DNA from 3 places in the Streptomyces sp. NPDC051136 genome. Region 3 is predicted to be linked to each of the others. Evidence: riboswitches for the same ligand, from Rfam matches in the RefSeq annotation. Region 3 holds a riboswitch; each other region holds the start of a gene.

Region 1 (7,611 bases), on a different contig from region 3:
GCATCGGCTTCGGCATCGCGGCGCTCTCGGCGGGCCGGCACCGCCTGCGCCGGGCTCTGCTGCCCGTGGCCGGGCTGCTGCTCGCGATGGGTGTGCACGCCCTGTGGAACGGCTCGGCCGCGTTCGGCGAGTTCGGTTTCTTCGCCGTGTACGCGGCGTTCATGGTGCCGTCCTTCGGCCTGCTGACCTGGCTGGTGATCTGGACCCGGCAGCGCGAGCTGGGCACCGTGCGCGCCGAACTCCCCGCGTACGTCGCCGCCGGGTGGCTGGCCCCCGCCGAGCCGTACGCGCTCGGCTCGATGCGGGCCCGCCGCATCGCCCGGCGGTACGCCCGCCGGCACGCCGGGAGGGAAGGGGCGCGGGCGGTGGCGCGGTACGAGGTGTACGCGACCTCGGTGGCTTTCCTGCGGCAGCGCGGGCGCCGGGGCCGTGCGGGCGCCGACTTCACCGTCCGGGAGCGGCACCTGCTGGACGCCCTGTGGCACCTGCGGGACGTGGCCCGTCCGGCGCTGGAGTACGCGGCCCGGGCCACGGCACCGCCGGCGCCCGTGCCGCGGCCGGTGCCCCCGTGGGCGTACCCGTACGGCGGAGCGGCCGGCGCGTACGGACCCGCGCCGGCGCCCGCCCCGCCAGGACCGTACGGCTCCCCCGCGCCGCACCCCCCGTACGCGCCCTACGCGCCGTACGCGCCCTACGCCTCATACGCCCCGTACGCGCCGCCGGATCCCAACCGGCCCTAGAGCCGCGACGCGCACCGCTGCTCAGGCGGAGGCCCGGGTGAGCTTCCCGATCTCGTCGTCCGTCAGCTTCAGCCCGGCCACGCCCAGCAGTGCCGGCAGCTGCTCCACCGTGCGGGCTGACGCGATCGGCGCCGCCACCGTCGGCCGGGCGGCCAGCCAGGCCAGGGCGACCGTGGCCACGGGGGCGTCGTGGGCCTCGGCGACCTCGTCCAGGGCGGCCAGCACCCGGCGCCCGCGCTCGCTCTCCAGGTGCTTCGCCGCACCGCCGGCCCGCGGGCTGTCCACGGCCGTGCCGGGCCGGTACTTGCCGGTGAGGAACCCGGACGCGAGGGCGTAGTACGGCACGGCGGCGAGACCGGCCCGCTCGGCGAGGTCGCTCAGCTCGCCCTCGTAGGTGTCGCGGGAGACGAGGTTGTAGTGCGGCTGGAGGGCGACGTACCGGGCGAGGCCCTCGCGGTCGGAAAACTCCAGGGACTCCGCGAGCCGCTCGGCGGAGATGTTGGAGGCGGCGATGTGCCGCACCTTGCCCGCCTTCACCAGGCCGTCGAGGGCGCCGATGATCTCTTCGACCGGCACCTCGGGCTTGTCGAAGTGGGTGTAGTAGAGGTCGATGCGGTCGGTGCCCAGACGGCGCAGCGAGGCGTCGGCCGCCGCCTTGATGTTCGCGGCGGACAGGCCCGGGTACTCGGGGTGCTGGCTGACCTTGGTGGCGAGGACGACGTCGTCACGGTTGCCGCGGGCCGCGAGCCACTTGCCGAGGACGGTCTCGGACTCGCCGCCGCTGTTGCCGTCGACCCCGGCGGAGTAGGAGTCGGCGGTGTCGACGAAGTTGCCGCCGGCCGCCGTGTAGGCGTCCAGGACGGCGAAGGACCGGTCCTGGTCGGCGGTCCAGCCGAAGACGTTGCCGCCGAGGGCCAGCGGGAAGACCTCGAGGTCGGAGGAGCCGAGCTTGCGCAGAGAAGTCATGTAGGGAGTCAACGACCGTACCGGAGCAGGTCATTCCGCGAGGCCCGCAAAAACCCCGCAAAACCACCGCGAACCGGCAGCCCTGACGTCGGGGGGATTCCGTCAGGACCGCCGGGGGCCGGTGGTGCGGGTGGGTCAGCGGAGCGGGTCAGGGAGTGAGGCCCTTGCCCAGCAGCCAGGCCATCGGGTCGATGCCCGAGCCGTCGGCCGTGTGCACCTCGAGGTGCAGGTGGGCGCCGGTGACGTTGCCGGTGGCGCCGACGCGGCCGATGACGTCGCCGGTGGCGACCTTCTGGCCGACGCTGACGTTGATGGACGACTGGTGCGCGTACCAGAGTTCGGTGCCGTCGTCGAGGGTGAGCACGGTCTTGTAGCCGTACGAGCCGTCCCAGCCGGCCGACGTGATCGTGCCGCTGTGGACCGCCTTGAGCAGGGTGCCCGTGGGGGCGGCGAAGTCGAGGCCGGTGTGGTGGCCCGAGGCCCACAGGGAGCCGGCCTGGTTGAAGGTCGAGGAGATCGTGTACGAGGAGGTCGGCAGCGTGTACTGCTTGGCCAGCTTCGCGAGCCGCTCGGCCTCGGCCTTCTTCGCGGCCTCCTCCTCCGCCTTCTTCTTGGCGGCGGCGGCCTTGGCCTCGGCCTTCTTCTCCGCCTCGGCGGCGGCCTCCTGGGCCTTCTTCTCGGCCGCTGCCTGCGCCTCGGCGGCGGCCTTGGACTCGACCTGGGCCTGCTGCTGCTCGGCCTGCGCCATGATCCGGGCCCGCAGCGACTCACCGGCGCCGGCGGCGGAGGTGCCCTCGCCGGTGTCCGCGGCGGCGGTGACGCCGATGCCGCTGAGCGGGGTGGCGGAACCCTCGGGCTCCGGCTCCTCGTCGCCGCCGGGCATGAGCGAGCCGACGTTCGGCAGGTCGGGCATGGAGATGGACACCGGCGGCTTGCCGGTCTGCGCGCTGGCCATGCCGCCCGCGCCGACGGCGGCTATGACACCGACGCCGAGGACGGTGGAGCTGCGGGCGAGTCCGCCGCGCTGCTTGGCGACGCGGTGCCGGCCGCGCACGGGGCGGATGGACTCCTCGGTGGGATTCCACTCCTCCCAGGGGCCCTCTTCGGCGCGGTGGGCGTCGTAGCCGAACGTGTCGGTGCCGTGCCCGCTGGGCACGAACGGGGCCTCGGGGGCAGGCCGGTTGGACGCCACGTGGGCGTACTCCTTTCCTTCCTTTCGCCTACCGGGTTAGCTGACGGGTTCGGAGCAGGAAGGTCTCCTACGGGTGTGCGCCGACCGTGATTCCACGGCGGCATACGCCCGATTCACCCCAATGTGGTGGTTCCCCGGTTCCCTTGCGGGATTCGGCGCGTGCGCACGGAGCCGCCTTCTGTGACGGCTGGGACGACCGCGCTGCGTTATCGAACGTTAATAGACCCGAGCCTCCGATTCCAAGCCGTTCCTCTTGATCGTTAACGAGAACGGCCGGGACTTACCCCTCAGGGCCGGTGAAATCTGGGCGAGTTGACCCGGCGTCGGTATTCCCCTTCACGCCACTTTCTTCTGACGGTGCGTCAACCGTTATGCGCAGGGAGGTCGCCCCGTCACGGCTCGTGACAATGATCATGATCGCCCCGCCGGGGCCGCCGTACGGCGAGCAGCGCCATGTCGTCCGCCATGCCGCCCCCGGAGTGCCGGCGCACGTCCTCGGCCAGGGTGTCCAGCAGTGTCATCGGATGTCTGAAGACGCGGCCGGACAACCGCGCCTGCGGATCGTAGAACTCGCCCTTCGCGTCCCGGGCTTCGGTCAGCCCGTCGGTGTAGAGCAGCAGGGTGGCGCCACCGGGGAAGGCGACCTCGTCCGCCCGGTCGGGCCACACGCCCAGCTCGCCCATGCCGAGCGGCAGCGCCGACTCACGGGCGGGCAGCGCCCCCAGCGTCCCGTCCGCGTAGAGCAGCAGGGGCGGCGGGTGACCGCGGTTGACGATGCGGACGGTCCCGGCGCCGTGCGGGAGTTCGGCGAGCACGGCGGTGGTGAAGCCCTCGAAGGCGTCCAGTCCCTCCCGCCGGGTGCCCTCGCGCGCCAGCGCCCGCTCCAGCCGCTGCGCCACCGCCTCCAGCGTGGCCTCCTGCTCGGCGGCCTCCCGGAAGGCACCGATCACCACGGCGACGGCGGCGACCGCGCCCATGCCCTTGCCGCGTACGTCGCCGACGATGAGCCGGACGCCGCGGGCGCTGTCCTGCACCGCGTACAGGTCGCCGCCGATGAAGGCGTCGGCCTGCGCGGCCTGGTAGCAGACCGCGATCTCGAAACCCGCGATCCGCTCGGCGGGTTCGGGCAGCACGGCGCGCTGGGCGGCCTCGGCGATCTCGCGCACGGAGACGAGGCGCTCGTCGCTGCGGCGGACCAGACCGTTCACGAGGACGGCGAGCACGGCGACCGTCGCGATGGTGATCAGCTCGGTGAGGGAGTCGACGTAGTGGGCGACGCCCTTGCCGAGCTGCAGCCCGATGACCGCGGCGACCACGGCGACACCGGTGAGGGCCGTGCCGCGCCGTGAGTAGAGCGGGGCGGCGATCAGGGGTGCGGCCGTGTAGAGGGGGCCGGCGGTGAAGTACCTCGGGGTGAAGACGTCGTACAGGATGGCGACGGCGATCAGCAGCACGGGGAGCGCGTGCACGAAGGCCCGTCCGTATCCGGTCCGGCGACGCGGGGGCGGCCCGGCGGGCGGCCCCTCGTCCCCGAGGCCGGGGTCCGGCACGGGATCGCCGGGGAGCCTGCCACCGGCCCTGGCGGCCGCTCCCTCGTCCTCCACGTCACCTGGCCGCACCACTTCGTCTCCCGCCACCCCGCACGTTCGCGCCGCTCGCCGTCCAGGGCTCCAGGTTTCCGGGAGCGGGGGCGGGGGGCGAGCGGTGAGGGGCCGACCGGATGACACGGTGCGCGGCGAAACGCACCGAGGGCCGGAACCCTTTCGGATTCCGGCCCTCGGCCTTCAGTAGCGGGGACAGGATTTGAACCTGCGACCTCTGGGTTATGAGCCCAGCGAGCTACCGAGCTGCTCCACCCCGCGTCGTTGTGTTCACCACTGTACGTCATCCCGGGGGCGGAATGCACATCGGTATGTCTCCTGAGGTGTCCTACCCCTCCAGATGGCGGTTGGGAGCCTTGGCACGTGCCTCGTACTCGGCCAGGACGACGACGTCGGCGCCCCCCGCGGCGAGCACCCCGCTCCCGTCCGCCCCCGGCACGAAGGTGTCCGGCTCCCGCCATGCCGTGACGACGCGCCGCACCCCGGCGTCGAGGATCAGCCGGGCGCAGGGCGCGGGCCGGGAGGCACGGCGGGCACAGGGCTCCAGGCTGCTGTACACGGTCGCACCCGCGAGTCGCGCGTCCGAGGGGTCGGTCTTCGCGAGCGCGGCCTCCTCGGCGTGCACGACGGGATCGCCGCCCTCCCGCGAGTACCCCCGCGCCAGCTCGCTCCCGTCGGCGGCGACCACGACCGCCCCCACGCTGAACGCGGTCTCCGAGGGCGGGCACAGCTCGGCCAGCTCACAGGCGAGCGCCAGCCAGTGCCGGTCGGCGGCGGTGACACGGTCACCGGTCCCCGGGGCGGTCGGCAGGTACCGCGTCAGCACCACGTCCTCGATCCGCCGGGTCTCCACCAGCCGCAGCCGCCCGCCCTGGTAGGCGCCGGGCCCGAACAGCCGGGGCGCGGCCGGGTCGCCCACCAACAGCGGCGCGAGGACGAGCTGCAGCTCGTCGGCGAGTTCCCGCTGGAGCAACTGGGTGTGGACGCTCCCGCCGCCCTCCACCATGAGCCGCCGCACGCCCCGCCGGTCGTGCAGGTACTCCAGCGCCGCCCGCCAGTCGAACACCGGCCCGAGCGGCACCACATCGGCACCGATCCCGAGCCCCTGGGCCCGCCGGGCGCCGTCGTCCGTGGTCAGCAGCAGCTTCTCGCCGCCCGTGTGCCAGAACCGCGCCGCCGGATCCAGCTCCCCGCTGCCGCTGACGGTGACCTTGAGCGGGTACTCCGCCTCCCCCGCCGCCACCCGCGCCGCCCGCCGCTCGGCCGCGTTCACCAGCAGCCGCGGGTTGTCGGCCCGGATCGTCCCGGCCCCGACCAGGATCGCGTCGACCGACGCCCGCACCTCGTCGACCCGGTCGAAGTCGGCGGGGCCGGACAGCAGGAGCCGGTCGGGGCCGGTGTCGTCCAGGTAGCCGTCGAGGGAGACGGCGGCGGAGAGGAGGACGTGGGGCAGGGGCATGCGGTGCACTCCGGGAGGCGGGCGGGCGGCGGGGTCCGGCGAGGTCCGAGGGGGCCGGCGAGGCACACACTAGGCGGCGACACCGTCGCCACGGCGCACCGCGTCCCTCGGGCAGGCGCCGCCCCTTCGTCTCCGCGCCCCGCGGGCGTCCGGCACGGCTTGACTCTCCAGTGACTGGAGACCGGAGAGTGGGCGTCATGAACGGCGCGACGCCCCTGTACTCGATCGGTGAACTGTCGGCCCGCACCGGTGTGCCGGTCCGGACCATCCGGTTCTACTCGGACACCGGACTGCTGCCCCCCACGGACCGCACCCCGGCCGGATACCGCCGTTACGACGACGCGGCCCTCGGCCGGCTGCACCTCGTCGGCGTCCTGCGGGAGCTGGACGTCGATCTCGGCACGGTCCGCCGGGTCCTGGACGGAGACCTCTCCGTCGCCGATGTCGCCGCCGCGCACGCCGACGCCACCGCCCTCCAGATCCGCGCCCTGCGCCTGCGCCACAGCATGCTGCGGCTCGTCGCCCGGCGCGGAGCCGGCCCCGAGGAGACCGTTCTCATGCACCGCATCGCACGCCTCACCAGCGACGAACGACGGCGCGCGGTCGCCGACTTCGTCACCGGCCTCGGCACCGACACGCCGTACGCCCGCGACGCCGCCGCCGCCCTGCGAACGGCCCTGCCCGAACTCCCCGACGACCCGTCCGAAGCCCAGCTCGCCGCGTGGGTGGAGCTGGCCGAACTCATCGCCGACGACGGTTTCCGCGGGCGCATGGCGCAGGCGGCGCTCCCGCCGGCCGACGAGGCGGTGCTGCCGGACGTGGCCCCGGAGGCGGTGGCGGAGCTCATCCCCTTCGTCAGGCAGGCCGTCGCCGCCGCACGGGAGGCGGGCATCGACCCGGAGGCCGCCGACGCCGTCCCGGTCGTCGACGCCGTCGCGGAGCGCTTCGCCGCCGTACTCGGCCGTCCCGACGGCACGGAGCTGCGGGAGTGGATGGCGCGGCGGTTCGAGGCGGGACACGATCCGCTCGTCGAGCGGTACTGGCGCCTGGTCTGGGCCGTCAACGACTGGCAGGTGATCCCCGGTCACCTGCCCTTCCAGCCCTGGATGGTCCGGGCACTCCGCGGACCCGGCCGGGTCAGCCCCGGTCGCCGTTGACCCAGGCGAGCAGCCGGGCGCGCTCCGTATAGAGGCAGAAGGCATGGTCCGCGCCGGACGTGACGTCCGTTCCGTCCCCGTACCGCACCTCGTACCTGTGGTCGCCGGGACCGTACTTGCCGTCGCGGCGGCCGTCCATGTCGTCGGCCCAGTCGAGGAGACCGAGGTCCAGGAAGCCGAGGCTCCCCAGGTACCGGCCCGGGTCGGCCGGCTCCACCGGTGCGGGACGGCCGCCCGCCCCGGCGGTGATCCCGTCCTCGGCACAGCCGTCGGAGCGCACGGGCTGGCCCAGCCACCACCCGGCCAGGAACACCGCGTACAGAACGGTGACGACGCCGAGGTGGCGCGGGGTCGTCCAGGCGGTCATCCGGCTCTACCTCCAGTCGCCGTCGAACCAGGCACGAAGGCGGGGGCGTTCGCGGGTGTCGTCGGTGCAGGTGACGGCGTGGGAAGTGACCGTCAGGGTCTGGACCACCTGCGCATGCATCGTGTGGGC
Region 2 (7,611 bases), on a different contig from region 3:
GGACGACGTACCGCGCGGCCTTGCGCCGGCCGGCCTGCGGCTCCTCGCCCGCTCCGGCGGTCGTGCTGTCGTCGGAATCGATCGGTGCCATGTGTGCCCTACCTCCGTCGTCGGCGGCGGCTGTCCCGCGATGTCACTCGTTCACCCGTGAGCCGCCATTCTCACCCGAATCGGTGAGGATTGGTGTTTTCCCGTGGTGTCCATCTGACCAAATCACCGGAGCACAAGCGTCAGACCGCGGGCTCAACTCCGCCTACTCCTGCGGGATGACACACACGGGCGGCGGCTCCCCCGGCCCGTAGGGGGCCGGGTACGCCGCCGGTGTCCGTACGGAACCGGGTACGCCGCCGGTGGACGGCACGCGGCCGACGGCGCCCGGCGCGAGGTCCGAAGGGATCAGCCGGTGGACGCACGCGTCGCAAGGCTCGCCCCCGGCTCAGGGCCGGACGGGGTCAGCCGGCCCGGTGGACCACCGCGTCGCACAGCTCCACCAGCGCCACCTTCGCGTCGCACTCCCGCAGCGGGGCCAGCGCGGCGCGGGCCTCCTCTGCGTACCGGACGGTGTCGCGGCGCGCCTGCTCCAGCGCGGGGTGGGCGCGCAGCAGGCGCAGGGCCTCGGCGTGCCGCGCGTCGTCGCTCAGGTCGGAGTCGAGCAGCTCGCACAGGGCGAGGTCCTCGGCCAGCCCCAGCCGGCCCGCCCGCTCGCGCAACCGCAGGACGGGCAGGGTGGGGATGCCCTCGCGCAGGTCCGTGCCGGGGGTCTTGCCGGACTCGTCGGAGTCGGAGGCGATGTCCAGGACGTCGTCCGCGAGCTGGAAGGCGACGCCGAGCCGCTCGCCGTACTGGGTCAGCACGTCCACCACCGTCTCGTCGGCGCCGGACATCATGGCGCCGAACCGGCAGGAGACCGCCACCAGCGAGCCCGTCTTGCCTCCCAGCACGTCCAGGTAGTGATCGACCGGGTCCCGGCCGTCCTGCGGTCCGGCCGTCTCCAGGATCTGGCCGGTGACCAGCCGCTCGAACGCGAGGGCCTGGACGCGGACCGCCTCGGGGCCGAGGTCGGCGAGGATCTGCGAGGCGCGGGCGAAGAGGAAGTCACCGGTGAGGACCGCGACCGAGTTGCCCCAGCGGGTGTTCGCGCTGGACACCCCGCGCCGCACGGCGGCCTCGTCCATCACGTCGTCGTGGTACAGCGTGGCGAGGTGGGTCAGCTCCACGACCACGGCCGAGGGCACGATCCCGGGGGCGTAGGGGTCGCCGAACTGCGCCGAGAGCATCACCAGCAGCGGCCGGAACCGTTTCCCACCGGCCCGCACCAGGTGCTGGGCGGCCTCCGTGATGAACGGCACCTCGCTTTTGGTTGCCTCGAGCAACCCTTCCTCGACAGCAACCAATCCGGCCTGGACATCGGCTTCCAGAGCCTGGTCCCGCACGCTCAGCCCGAACGGCCCGACGACGGTCACGAGGGGTCTCCTGTCTGCTGGTGTCTACTGGCGATTACCTGGTTTGTCGATAGGTCGCTGCCACCACTCAAGTCAGCGTATCCGGTCACGTTTCGATCACCGCTAGCGCCCACCGTTACAGGCCGGTCGGTATCGGATCATGAGCGATATGTTTTTGATCAGGTGATACGAGCAGATTCTGATCGAAATCGCACATCGCCAGAGGGGACGAACCGGACCCGGAACGGCGAGCGGGCCGGAAGCCGCCGTCCAAGATCCCACCACCCCCTCCAACGGCCCGCACTCCGAGAACGTCACCCCCTCGACGCCCGCCCGGGCACAGACACCGGCGCCCGCACCGGCACCCGCGCCCGCGGCGCCCGCCCGCGCGCTCACCACCCCGCTTCCCCTTCCACCGCGCTCGACACCCGAAGCCGCCCCCACCCACGGCCGGTTGGGACCTAGTTGGGCTTAATGCCCGTTTTGCCGTGCTTGTTGAGGCCAGTGAGTTGACTCACTCCGGACCGCCTGCGGGCAACCTCTCCACAACCTGTGCCCTCCCTTTGTCCCGCAAGCCAGTTGAGGGTTGGCAACAGCAAAGGATCAAGAGCCTCAAACCCCCCAGACCAAGGTCAACAGGCATGTTGGGTGATTCCTGCACTTGTTTCGGACATGTGCTCTCGCATACGTTCCCGGCCTGTCGGGCGGACGCCGAATCCTGCCATCGCCCGTCGCACAGTCATCCACCCAACACTTCGCAGGCAGGAGCGGGGGACCCAGGTAAGTCGCCGCGCCGGTCACCACCGGAGCGGCTCGGGGTGAAGCCGTACCCGTCAGGGCACGGCCGGGCACCTCCCCGCCCGAACCCGACAGCTCACCTCGCAGGCGTAAGGAGAGGGACACTGCATGTCTGCCAACGGTCAGAACCGTCACGCCCGCACCGGCCGCCTCGCTCGCAAGCTCGCCCTGGTCGGAACCGGTGCCGCGGTGCTCGCGATGCCGCTCGTCGGCGCCGCCACCGCCTCCGCGGCCACCCCGGCCGCCGCCACGACCGCCACCACGGCGGCGGTGACGTACCCGGACAACCTGGACGGCTGGATCCGCGAGTCGCTGGACATCATGGCGCAGCACGGCATCCCCGGGACCTACGAGGGCATCCACCGCAACATCATGCGGGAGTCCTCCGGCAACCCGCTCGCCATCAACAACTGGGACATCAACGCCATCAACGGCACCCCGTCCAAGGGGCTGCTCCAGGTGATCGACCCGACCTTCCAGGCGTACCACGTGGCCGGCACCTCCTGGGACCCGTACGACCCGGTCGCCAACATCACCGCCGCCTGCAACTACGCGGCCGACCGCTACGGCTCGATGGACAACGTCTTCAGCGCCTACTAGGCCGCACCGCCGGGGTGGCGCACCCAGCGGGGGCGCCACCCCGGCAACGCCTCACGGGGAGTGCCTCACGGCAGTGCCTCACGAGGTACCGAAGATCCGCTCGAGGACGACGGCCACGCCGTCGTCCTCGTTCGTCGTGGTGACCTCGTCGGCCACCGCCTTGAGTTCGGGGTGGGCGCCGGCCATGGCGACGCCGTGGGCCGCCCACTGGAACATGGGGATGTCGTTGGGCATGTCCCCGAAGGCGATCGTCCGCCGCCGCTCCAGGCCCAGGTGCTCGGCGGCCAGCGCGAGACCGGTCGCCTTGGTGATGCCGCACGGCTGGAGCTCCACGGTGCCGGGCCCCGACATGGTGACCGTCGCCAGGGAGCCGACCACCGCGCGGGCCGTCGCCGCCAACTCGTCGTCGGTCAGGTCGGGATGGCGCAGCAGCACCTTGCTGATCGGCGTGGACCACAGCTCCTCGCGCCGCTCGACGCGGACCGCGGGCAGGGTCGGGTGGGGCATCAGGTAGCCCGGCTCGATGAGCGTCAGCCCGTCGACGCCGTCCTGGTCGACGGCCGCGTGCACCTGGCCCACCTCGGCCTCGATCTTGCCGAGCGCGGTCTCGGCCAGCTCCCGGTCCAGGGTGACCGACCACAGCATCCGGTGCGCGCCGGCGTCGTACACCTGCGCGCCCTGCCCGCACACCGCGAGTCCGGCGCAGCCGAGGCGGTCGAGCAGGGCGCGCACCCGGGGGGCGGGCCGCCCCGTCACCACGAGGTGCCGCGCACCCGCCCCGGCGACGCGCGCCAGCGCGGCCAGCGACCGTTCGGAGACGGTGTCGTCGCCGCGGAGCAGCGTCCCGTCCAGGTCGGTGGCGACGAGTGAGTACGCGGTGCGGTCCATGATCAGAGAATACGGACACCGCACCCCTCCGACTCACCCGCGACCGCTTCCGTACGAGGACGGAGCGAGTGCGCTCGAACCCGTACGCGGATGCACGCGGACGTCCGATCATGCCCACAACCTCGTTGTCTTCCTTTTGTTCCGCTGTCCGCCGTCGCCGCGCCGTCGACCACCCGGAGACGGGGAAACGACTGCCCAAGACCGGTGGAGCACCCGTAACGTGTGGCCCGACCACGTGTCACGCGGCACACCCGGCGCGCACGGCGCACATGGCGAGCACGAGAGCGAGGCAGCACCCGATGCCCCCCTTCGATGTCCCCGAGGGCGACCCCTTCGGCCCGCACAACCTTCCGTACGGCGTGTTCTCGGTCCCCGGCCCGGACGGGCGGACGGAACGGACGGTGGGCGTCCGGCTCGGCGACCACGTCCTCGACGCGGGCGCGGCGGCCCACGCGCTCGGCTCGCCGTACGCGTCCCTGCTCGCGCAGCCCACCCTGAACCCGCTGCTGGCGGCATGGCGCACCGCCTGGTCGGACGTGCGGCGCGCGCTGACGGCGTGGGTGACGGTCCCCTCGCACCGCGAGACCCTGGAACCCCTCTTCCACCCGCTGTCGTCGGTGACCCTGCACCTGCCCTTCGAGGTCGCCGACTACGTGGACTTCTACGCCTCCGAGAACCACGCCCGCAACGTCGGCCGGATCTTCCGCCCCGAGGCCGCCGACCCCCTCACCCCGAACTGGAAGCACCTGCCGATCGGTTACCACGGCCGCTCCGGCACGGTCGTCGTCTCGGGCACGGACGTCGTACGCCCGTCGGGGCAGCGCAAGGCCCCGGCCGACGCCGCTCCCGTCTTCGGCCCGTCCGTCCGCCTGGACATCGAGGCCGAGGTCGGCTTCGTGGTGGGCGTGCCCTCCGAGCTGGGCAGTCCGGTGGCGCTCCGTGACTTCCGCGAGCACGTCTTCGGACTCTGCCTGCTCAACGACTGGTCCGCCCGGGATGTCCAGGCCTGGGAGTACGTCCCGCTCGGCCCGTTCCTCGGCAAGTCCTTCACCACGTCGGTGTCCGCGTGGATCACCCCGCTGGACGCGCTGGACGAGGCACGGGTGGCGCCGCCCGAGCGCACCCACGAGCTGCTGCCCTACCTGGACGACACGGACGACGAGCAGGACGGCCCCGGCGGCTACGACCTGCGGATCTCGGTCGCCGTCAACGGCCACGTCGTCTCGGAGCCGCCGTTCTCCACCATGTACTGGACGGCCGCCCAGCAGTTGGCCCACATGACGGTCAACGGCGCCTCGTTGCGCACCGGCGACCTCTACGGCTCGGGCACGGTGAGCGGGCCCACCGAGCGGGAGCGCGGGTCGCTGCTCGAACTGACCTGGAACGGCCGCGACCCGTTGGAACTCCCCGACGGGAAGCGCACGTTCCTGGAGGACGGCGACGTGGTGACCCTGTCGGCCTGGGCTCCCGGTCCCGGCGGCGTCCGGGTGGGACTGGGCGAGGTCACCGGGCGAGTGGTCGGCCGGGAGGCCTGAGGGTTCGCCCGGCGGGGGCGGGTGCCTTGTTCCCGGGCCTTCGGGCTCTCGGGGTCCCGGGCCTTCGGGCTCTCGGGGTCCCGGGCCTTCGGGTTCCCGGGCTCTCGGGTTCCCGGGCTCTCGGGTCCCCAGGTTCTGATCCGGGGTTCCGGGTGTCAGGTGGCGGGACGGCGTACGCCGGGAGTACGGAGCGATCCGGGGCCCGCCGACGGCTGACTCGCACCGCCCGGTCCCGTCATACTGGCGTCGGGCGGTGTGCGCCCCGGGCCGCCGCGGTCCGGTCCGGCACCGTCCGACCGAGCACAGCACAGCACAGCACAGCCCCTGTACAGCCAGAGCCGCCATCCTCGACCAGGATCCGGAGCCAGTGGCATGACCGTCTGCCTGCTCCTGCTGTTCGTCGTCGCCGTGACCGCCGCGGTACCGGTGCCCCGAGCGCTGACCCGTTCCGCGTGGCCCGAGCGGGATCCCGTGGTCGCGCTGTGGGTGTGGCAGTGCCTGGTCGCCACGGTGCTGCTGTGCTGTCTGACGGCCCTCGTCCTCGGCGCCGCCGCCGTGTTCGGCACCGTCCGCGCCCAGCTCTTCGCGCCGGCGCCGCCCGCGGTGACCGCGGCGTACAACCTCTCCGCCGGCCCGGTCTGGGCCGCCGTCCTCACCCTGCTGCTGGCGGGCGGTGCCGCCTGGACGACCGCGATGCTCGCCCGTGAACTCGTCGAGGCCCGCCGCCGGCGTGCCCGGTCCCGCGCCCACCTGCGCGAGCGCGCCCCCGACCTGCCCGCGGGGCTGCCGGCCTCCCGCGGGCCGCTGCTGGTGCTGGAGGACGAGTACCCGGACGCCTGGTGGATGCCCGGCAACCCGCCCCAGCTGATCGTGACCACCGGCGCCCTGCACCGCCTCACCGACCACCAGCTGGACGCCGTCCTCACCCACGAGCGCGGCCACGCCCGGGCCCGGCACGACTGGCTGCTGCACCTGTCCACCGCCCTGGCGACCGGGTTCCCGAGCGTTCCGCTCTTCGCCCACTTCTGCGACCAGACCCACCGCCTGGTCGAGCTCTCGGCCGACGACACCGCCTCCCGGCGCTGCGGCCACCTGACCACCGCGCTGGCCCTGATCGAGCTGAACCAGCACCGCGGCGTCCTGTCCTGCGCCTCCAGCCACCGCCTCCTCGGCGAGCGCGTCGACCGTCTCCTGGAACCCCGTCCCCGCCTCCCCCGCCGCCACCGCGCCCTGACCACGGCGACGGCCGCCCTGGTCCCCTTCATCCCCCTCCTGATCACCTTCGCCCCGGGCCTGACGGCCTTGGCCTAGCCGCACCCTCGTCCTCGCCCTCGCCCTCGCCCCGGCAGCGTCGGGCCGCGCGACCCGCCCCGCGACCGCACCACGCGGCACCCCGCGCCCTCAGCCGGAGAACCCCGTGGCAGATGTCCCCCGCCCGCCACGAAAACCCCAGCTCATCCGCGCGACCGGCGGAGCCCGGGGTGGCGCAACATTCCGGCAACACCGTTAATCCGACCGGATAGGTATGGTTCCAGCCATGCCGCCCACCGACCGCATCCGAGACCACGCCGGCCAGGGCGCGACCACCGTCGCCGCCCAGCGCACGCGGCGCCGGCTGCGCGCCGACCGGGCCCGTCAACTGGCCGACCTGCTGCGCCGACAGCTCCTCGACGACGCCTACCCCGACGGCACCCTCCCCCACGAGGACACCCTCGCCGCCGACTACGGCTCCACCCGCAACACCGTCCGCCAGGCCCTCGACCTGCTGCGCGCCGAGGGCCTCGTCGCCCGGCAGCCCGGCATCGGCACCGTGGTCGTGGGCCGCAAGTACGCCCACGGGCTCGACCGCCTGATGGGCCTCGCGGAGACCCTGCACGAGCACGGCCGCGTCACCAACGAGGTCCGCACCACGGTCCCCGTCCCGGCCCCCGCCCCGGTCGCCGAACGTCTCCGCGTCCCGCCCGGCGCCGACGTCCTCTACATCGAGCGGCTGCGCCGCCTGAACGGCGTCCCCCTCTCCCTGGACCTCACCTACCTGCCCCTCGACATCGGCACCGAACTGCTCGGCGCCGACCTGGAGAACACCGACGTCTTCCGCCTCCTGGAGTCCGTCACCGGCCGGCCGCTCGGCCACGCCGAGATCACCCTGGAGGCCGTCACCGCCGACGCGCACTCCGCCGCCGTGCTGGAGGCCCCGCGCGGCACGGCCGTCCTGATGCTGGAACGGCTCACCCACCTCGCCGACGGCCGCCCCGTCGACCTGGAGTTCATCCGCTTCCGCGGCGACCGCATCGCGATGAGCGGTCTGCTGCACCGGTCCCTCTGACCCGACCCCGCCGACACCCCCT
Region 3 (7,611 bases):
GTCACGGGCTGCCGGCCCGGCGCTGCCCGCAGGGTACGCCCTCGGCCGGGCCCGCCGTCCGCGGCCGCCCGCAGACCGCGCTGCCGCGCCCGGCCGACCGCGTTTCTCGCTCTCGGCGTACGAGGGCCGGGAACTCCACCGGCGGCCCGCACGCTTGCATACAGTGGCGGGACCGGCGGAATTCCGCAGTTCCGCCCAGTGATTCACCACGTGACGCACCCGGTGCCTCACCCGGTGACTCCAGCAAGGATTCCGCGATCGAAGGGACGTACATGCCCATGGGTCACACGGCCACAGCCCAGGCAGGCTCCGGCGGCCTGACAGCGACCGAGCACCGCCTGGCCAACGGCCTGCGCGTGGTGCTCTCCGAGGACCACCTGACCCCGGTCGCGGCGGTGTGCCTCTGGTACGACGTCGGCTCGCGCCACGAGGTCAAGGGGCGCACCGGCCTGGCTCACCTCTTCGAGCACCTGATGTTCCAGGGCTCCGCACAGGTCAAGGGCAACGGCCACTTCGAGCTGGTGCAGGGCGCCGGCGGCTCGCTCAACGGCACCACCAGCTTCGAGCGGACCAACTACTTCGAGACCATGCCCGCCCACCAGCTGGAGCTCGCCCTCTGGCTGGAGGCCGACCGCATGGGATCCCTGCTGGCCGCCCTGGACGAGGAGTCCATGGAGAACCAGCGGGACGTCGTCAAGAACGAACGCCGCCAGCGCTACGACAACGTCCCCTACGGCACGGCCTTCGAGAAGCTGACCGCCCTCGCCTACCCCGAGGGCCACCCCTACCACCACACGCCGATCGGTTCCATGGCCGACCTGGACGCGGCGACCCTGGAGGACGCGCGCGCGTTCTTCCGCACCTACTACGCGCCGAACAACGCGGTGCTGTCGGTCGTCGGCGACATCGACCCCGAGCAGACGCTCGCCTGGATCGAGAAGTACTTCGGCTCCATCGCCTCGCACGACGGCAAGCAGCCGCCCCGGGACGGTTCGCTGCCCGACGTCATGGGCGGGCAGCTGCGCGAGGTCGTCGAGGAGGAGGTCCCGGCCCGCGCCCTGATGGCGGCGTACCGCCTGCCGGAGGACGGCACGCGCGCGTGCGACGCGGCCGACGTGGCCCTCACCGTCCTGGGCGGCGGCGAGTCGTCCCGTCTCTACAACCGGCTCGTGCGCCGCGACCGCACGGCCGTCGCCGCCGGTTTCGGCCTGCTGCGGCTCGCCGGAGCGCCGTCCCTGGGGTGGCTGGACGTCAAGACGTCCGGTGACGTCGAGGTGCCGGTCATCGAGACCGCCGTCGACGAGGAGCTGGCCCGGTTCGCCGAGGAGGGGCCCACGGCCGAGGAGATGGAGCGCGCCCAGGCTCAGCTGGAGCGGGAGTGGCTGGACCGGCTCGGCACGGTCGCGGGCCGCGCCGACGAACTGTGCCGGTACGCCGTCCTGTTCGGCGACCCGCAGCTCGCCCTCACCGCCGTGCAGCGGGTGCTCGAGGTGACCGCGGAGGAGGTCCAGGAGGTCGCCAAGGCCCGCCTGCGCCCCGACAACCGCGCGGTGCTCGTCTACGAGCCCACCGCCCCCGCCGACGCCGACGCCCACGACGAGAACGAGGAGGCGGCCAAGTGACCGAGCTCGCCACCATGGAATTCCACGACCGGCCCCAGGCCGGCGAGCCCAAGCCGTGGGCGTTCCCGGCCCCCGAGCGCGGCAGCCTGGACAACGGCCTCACCGTGCTGCGCTGCCACCGCCCCGGTCAGCAGGTCGTCGCCGTCGAGGTGCTCCTCGACGCGCCCCTGGAGGCCGAGCCGTCCGGTCTCGACGGCGTCGCCACCATCATGGCGCGCGCCTTCTCCGAGGGCACCGACAAGCACTCCGCCGAGGACTTCGCCGCCGAGCTGGAGCGCTGCGGCGCCACCCTGGACGCACACGCCGACCACCCCGGCGTCCGGCTGAGCCTCGAGGTGCCCGCCTCGCGCCTCGCCAAGGCCCTCGGTCTGCTCGCCGACGCCCTCAGGGCGCCCGCCTTCGCCGACGGCGAGGTCGAACGGCTGGTGCGCAACCGGCTCGACGAGATCCCGCACGAGCTGGCCAACCCCGCCCGCCGCGCCGCCAAGGAGCTCTCCAAGGAGCTGTTCCCGGCCGACTCGCGCATGTCGCGGCCGCGTCAGGGCACCGAGGAGACCGTCGCCGCCATCGACTCGGCGGCCGTACGCGCCTTCTACGAGCGGCACGTCCGCCCGGCGACGGCCACCGCCGTGGTCGTCGGCGACCTCACCGGCGTGGACCTCGACGCGCTGCTCGGCGACACCCTGGGCACCTGGACCGGTTCGGCCGCCGAGCCGCGCCCCGTGCCCCCGGTGACCGCCGACGACCGCGGCCGGGTGGTCATCGTCGACCGTCCCGGCGCCGTCCAGACGCAGCTGCTGATCGGCCGTACCGGCGCCGACCGGCACGACCGTGTGTGGCCCGCGCAGGTGCTCGGCACCTACTGCCTCGGCGGCACCCTCACCTCCCGTCTGGACCGCGTCCTGCGCGAGGAGAAGGGCTACACCTACGGCGTCCGGGCGTTCGGCCAGGTCCTGCGTTCCGCGCCGGACGGCACGGGCGCCTCGATGCTCGCCATCAGCGGATCCGTCGACACGCCCAACACCGGCCCGGCCCTGGAGGACCTGTGGACGGTGCTGCGCAAGCTCGCCGCGGAGGGGCTCACCGACGCCGAGCGCGACGTGGCCGTGCAGAACCTCGTCGGCGTGGCGCCGCTGAAGTACGAGACGGCGGCGGCCGTGGCGAGCACCCTGGCCGACCAGGTGGAGCAGCACCTGTCCGACGACTTCCAGGCAACGCTCTACCGTCAACTCGCCGCCACGGGCACCGTGGAGGCCACGGCGGCGGTCGTGAACGCCTTCCCGGTGGACCGCCTCGTGACGGTCCTCGTCGGCGACGCGGCGCAGATCAAGGAGCCCGTCGAGGCCCTCGGCATCGGTGAAGTCACCGTGGTGGCGGCCGAGTAGCGGCACACGCGTGCGGCGGCCCTGGTGACCGGAGTGTCACCAGGGCCGCCGTTTGTCCGGATTGGGGGAGTGATCACCGTCTGCCCTGTGGCGTGCACTACAAAATCCCTGTTGCGTTTGAGAATTGAACACAGCCGCGTTTAGCGTCGTCCGGGCTGTTCGTCAGGCAGTGCGCCGCACCCGCGGCACCGGACAGTCATCGCCGAGTCCCCGTACGGCGCGAGCCAGGGGAGCCGGGGACCCATCGCAGTCCCTGGGGTGAATCGGACGCCCGCGCCCACGGCGAGGGGGTCCGTAGGAGACCTTCCTGCTCCGAACCCGTCAGCTAACCCGGTAGGCGAGAGGGAAGGAAAGGACAAGCCTCTACATGGCGTTCACGCGCGCCACCGGGAAGCACCGCCGTCCTGGACGGGTGCACCGCACCACCGCCCGCGCCGCGGGAGTCGCGGCCCTCGCCACCACCGGTGTCGTCGGCACCCTCGCCGCTCCGGCGCTCGCCGCGGAGCCCGCGGTGGAGCAGAGCGGCATCACCCCGGTCGTCACCATCGGCGGTTCCGTGGCCGACGAGATCGACGCCCAGGCCGTCGCCCAGCGGCAGGCGGCCGTGGACGCCGCCGCCCGCGAGGCGGCCCAGGAGGCGGCCCGCGAGCGGGCGGCCGAGGCGGCCAAGGAAGCCCGCGAGGCCAAGGAGCGTGCCGCGCGCGAGGCGGAGCGCAAGCGCCTCAACACCTTCGTCGCGCCGATCACCGCCTCCTACGTCTCCACCGCCTACCAGGCCGGCAGTTCCCTGTGGTCCTCCGGCAGTCACACCGGCATCGACTTCCACGCCTCCAGCGGCACCTCCGTGCACGCGGTCGGCGTCGGCACCGTCGTCGAGGCCGGCTGGGGCGGCGCCTACGGCAACCAGGTCGTGATCAAGATGCACGACGGCACGTACACGCAGTACGGGCACCTGTCGTCGATCGGCGTCTCGGTCGGCCAGTCGGTCGACGCCGGTCAGCAGATCGGCCTCTCCGGTGCCACCGGCAACGTCACCGGGCCCCATCTGCACTTCGAGGCCCGTACGAGCCCCGAGTACGGCTCGGACATGGACCCCGTCGCCTATCTCCGTTCCCACGGCGTGAACGTCTGACAGCGGCACCCTCCCGAAAGCCCCGGCTTCCCGAGCCGGGGCTTTTCGCATTTAATAACGCTTGATTGGCCGGTGGTTGCGCAACGCGCGTCAATCGTCGACGCTTCACGGGGGTCAAAGGGGAGGTCGGTCATGCGTATTCCGGCGCATTCGGTGTGCACGGCGATCCGGGACGACATCGTCTCCGGCGTACACGGCCGCGGGAGCCGGCTCACCGAGGAACTCCTCGCCGGCCGTTACGGAGTCTCCCGGGTGCCCGTCCGCGAGGCGCTGCGCACGCTGGAGGCCGAGGGCTTCGTGGTGACCAGGCGGCACGCGGGCGCGTGCGTCGCGGAACCGACCGAGCGGGAGGCCGCCGACCTGCTGGAGGCGCGCGCGCTCCTGGAGCCGCTCGGCGCTTCCCGGGCCGCCCGGCGGCGCACCGAGGCCCACCTCAAGGTGCTGCGCGGCCTGGTCAGGTTGGGGCAGGAACGGGCCAGGCAGGGCACCGGCGACGACCTGCGCTCCCTGGGCGGCTGGTTCCACGAGACTCTCTCCCGGGCGGCCGGCAGCCCTTCTCTGACGGCGCTGCTCACCCAGCTCCGCCACAAGATCGCCTGGATGTACGTCGTGGAGGCCCCCGCCGGGCCGGTGGAGTACTGGGCGGAGCACGGCGCGATCGCCGACGCGGTGGCCCGGGGCGACGGCGAACGCGCGCGGGCGCTCATGACCCTGCACGTCGAGCGGTCGGCGTCCGCGCACCGCCTGCGCTTCGCCTCAGGCGACGGACGGACGGGACCGGTGAGGAATGTGCAACATTCCGTAAACACGGCGATCTCGCGGCGGTAACACGGGTGCCTTACACAAAAGGGTGGCTGATTTTCGGCCGTGCTTTTCCCGCTGCCTCGTAAATGTGTGGCGGGCGTGAATATCTGTCCGGTCCGGGTCGGCCGACAAAAGACGAAAGGCCCGGCCGGTGTCCGGCGAGCCTTTCGGTGCTGCTGTTCGTACTGCCGTACTGCCGTACTGCCGTACTGCCGTACTGCCGTACTGCCGTACTGCCGTACTGCCGTACTGCCGTACTGCCGTACTGCCGTACTGCTGTATTGCTGTCCCGTGCTGCTGTCCGTCAGACGGTCTCGGGAAGCTCCTCGAGCCCCTCGGCGACCAGCTTCGCCAGCCGCTCCAGGGCGGCTTCGGCACCCTCGGCGTCGGAGGCGAGGATGATCTCCTCGCCGCCCTGGGCGCCGAGGCCGAGGACGGCCAGCATGGAGGCCGCGTTGACGGGGGACCCGTCGGCCTTGGCGATCGTCACCGGGACGCCTGTGGCCGTGGCGGCTCGGACGAAGATGGAGGCGGGACGGGCGTGGAGGCCCTCGGCCCAGCCGACGTTGACGCGGCGCTCAGCCATGTGATGCTGCCCTTCGGTGTTCAGAGGCGTTGGAGTTGTCTGGACCAGGTTGTCTAGACCAGTTTCCCACATCGTGAAGCAAGCCGGGACGACCGCTGCGCCGTCCCGTCCGGTCGTCGGACCGCGGCCTCGGTCCGAGTCTCCGTCCTCCACAGACTGCCCCGCGCCGTTGTCGTACGCGAGCCGTAGTCTGGGGCCCATGCAGACCTCGTCGGACCGGCACGAGTACCCCGCCCACTGGGAAGCCGACGTGGTGCTGCGCGACGGCGGCACCGCGCGCGTCCGCCCCATCACCGTTGATGACGCCGAGCGCCTGGTCAGCTTCTACGAGCAGGTCTCCGACGAGTCGAAGTACTACCGCTTCTTCGCGCCGTACCCTCGCCTGTCCGCCAAGGACGTCCACCGCTTCACGCACCACGACTTCGTGGACCGGGTGGGACTCGCGGCCACCGTCGGCGGCGAGTTCATCGCCACCGTACGCTACGACCGGATCGGCGCCGGCGGAGCGCCCGCCCCCGCACCGGCCGACGAGGCCGAGGTCGCCTTCCTCGTCCAGGACGCCCACCAGGGGCGCGGCGTCGCCTCGGCGCTCCTGGAGCACATCGCGGCCGTGGCCCGCGAGCGCGGCATCCGCCGCTTCGCCGCCGAGGTGCTGCCCGCCAACAACAAGATGATCAAAGTCTTCATGGACGCCGGGTACACCCAGAAGCGGAGCTTCGAGGACGGCGTGGTCCGGCTGGAGTTCGATCTCGAACCCACCGACCGCTCGCTCGCCGTGCAGTACGCGCGCGAGCACCGCGCGGAGGCCCGTTCCGTCCAGCGGCTGCTGCAGCCCGGCTCGGTCGCGGTCGTCGGCGCCGGCCGCGCCCCGGGCGGCGTCGGCCGCAGCATCCTCGGCAACATCAGGGACGCGGGCTACACGGGCCGTCTGTACGCCGTGAACAGGGCCTTCCCCGAGGACCGGAAGGAGCTGGACGGGGTCCCGGCGTGCCGCTCCGTGCGCGACATCGACGGGCCCGTCGACCTCGCCGTCGTCACCGTGCCCGCCGAGCGCGTCCCCGACGCCGTCGCCGACTGCGGCGAGCACGGCGTGCAGGGACTCGTGGTGATCTCCGCCGGGTACGCCGACAGCGGTCCCGAGGGGCGCGAGCGGCAGCGCGCCCTCGTGCGGCAGGCGCGCACGTACGGCATGCGGATCATCGGACCCAACGCCTTCGGGATCATCAACACCTCACCGGACGTGCGGCTCAACGCCTCCCTCGCCCCCGAGATGCCGCGCCCCGGCCGGATCGGCCTGTTCGCCCAGTCCGGCGCCATCGGCATCGCCCTGCTCTCCCGGCTGCACCGGCGCGGCGGCGGGGTCACCGGCCACACCGGCGTCTCCACCTTCGTCTCGTCCGGCAACCGCGCCGACGTCTCCGGCAACGACGTCCTCCAGTACTGGTACGACGACCCCGAGACCGACGTCGCGCTGATGTACCTGGAGTCCATCGGCAACCCGCGCAAGTTCACCCGCCTGGCCCGGCGGACCGCGGCCGCCAAACCCCTGGTCGTGGTGCAGGGCGCCCGGCACGGCGGGGTGGCGCCGCAGGGACACGCCGTCCGGGCGACGCGGCTGCCGCACGCGACGGTCTCCGCGCTGCTGCGGCAGGCCGGCGTGATCCGGGTCGACACCATCACCGACCTGGTCGACACGGGACTGCTGCTCGCCCGCCAGCCGCTGCCCGCCGGACCGAGGGTGGCCATCCTGGGCAACTCGGAGTCCCTGGGACTGCTCACCTACGACGCGTGCCTCTCCGAAGGACTGCGCCCGCACCCTCCGCTGGACCTGACGACGGCCGCCTCGGCCGACGACTTCCACGCGGGCCTGTCCCGGGCCCTGGCCGACGACACGTGCGACGCGGTCGTCGTCACCGCCATCCCGACGGTGGGGGAGGGGGCGGCCGGGGACGCCGCACTGGCGGAGGCCCTGCGCTCGGCGGCGGCCGCGGTCCCCACCAAGCCCGTCCTCGTCGTCCACGTGGAACTGGGCGGCCTGGCGGAAGCCCTGTCGGCGGCGGCGAGCACCGCCCCGCAGGCCGC

The links. A riboswitch is a leader RNA that binds a small molecule or an ion and turns the genes downstream of it on or off. The one in region 3 is predicted to bind cyclic di-AMP.
Region 1: it holds a riboswitch for cyclic di-AMP, as region 3 does, so the genes downstream of both, ACIBCJ_RS35480 (M23 family metallopeptidase) here and ACIBCJ_RS24480 (M23 family metallopeptidase) in region 3, are expected to answer to the same signal.
Region 2: it holds a riboswitch for cyclic di-AMP, as region 3 does, so the genes downstream of both, ACIBCJ_RS25805 (transglycosylase SLT domain-containing protein) here and ACIBCJ_RS24480 (M23 family metallopeptidase) in region 3, are expected to answer to the same signal.

What each region holds. Positions count from the first base shown of each region.
Region 1 covers NZ_JBITFE010000018.1:24,106-31,716, reverse strand. Annotated here, with positions in the region: gene ACIBCJ_RS35490 (PrsW family intramembrane metalloprotease) at 1-740, shown strand, start outside; gene ACIBCJ_RS35485 (aldo/keto reductase) at 762-1,706, opposite strand; gene ACIBCJ_RS35480 (M23 family metallopeptidase) at 1,855-2,898, opposite strand; cyclic di-AMP (ydaO/yuaA leader) riboswitch at 2,910-3,066, opposite strand; gene ACIBCJ_RS35475 (PP2C family protein-serine/threonine phosphatase) at 3,291-4,517, opposite strand; tRNA gene ACIBCJ_RS35470 (tRNA-Met) at 4,687-4,760, opposite strand; gene ACIBCJ_RS35465 (dihydrofolate reductase family protein) at 4,828-5,958, opposite strand; gene ACIBCJ_RS35460 (MerR family transcriptional regulator) at 6,156-7,115, shown strand; gene ACIBCJ_RS35455 (hypothetical protein) at 7,096-7,482, opposite strand; gene ACIBCJ_RS35450 (hypothetical protein) at 7,489-7,611, opposite strand, start outside.
Region 2 covers NZ_JBITFE010000009.1:182,823-190,433, reverse strand. Annotated here, with positions in the region: gene ACIBCJ_RS25815 (DUF2092 domain-containing protein) at 1-91, opposite strand, end outside; gene ACIBCJ_RS25810 (polyprenyl synthetase family protein) at 453-1,463, opposite strand; cyclic di-AMP (ydaO/yuaA leader) riboswitch at 2,177-2,344, shown strand; gene ACIBCJ_RS25805 (transglycosylase SLT domain-containing protein) at 2,349-2,840, shown strand; gene ACIBCJ_RS25800 (HAD family hydrolase) at 2,919-3,728, opposite strand; gene fahA (fumarylacetoacetase) at 4,028-5,263, shown strand; gene ACIBCJ_RS25790 (M56 family metallopeptidase) at 5,636-6,574, shown strand; gene ACIBCJ_RS25785 (GntR family transcriptional regulator) at 6,801-7,589, shown strand.
Region 3 covers NZ_JBITFE010000008.1:352,348-359,958, reverse strand. Annotated here, with positions in the region: gene ACIBCJ_RS24490 (pitrilysin family protein) at 273-1,622, shown strand; gene ACIBCJ_RS24485 (pitrilysin family protein) at 1,619-3,007, shown strand; cyclic di-AMP (ydaO/yuaA leader) riboswitch at 3,198-3,362, shown strand; gene ACIBCJ_RS24480 (M23 family metallopeptidase) at 3,375-4,139, shown strand; gene ACIBCJ_RS24475 (GntR family transcriptional regulator) at 4,272-4,967, shown strand; gene ACIBCJ_RS24470 (HPr family phosphocarrier protein) at 5,248-5,529, opposite strand; gene ACIBCJ_RS24465 (GNAT family N-acetyltransferase) at 5,729-7,611, shown strand, end outside.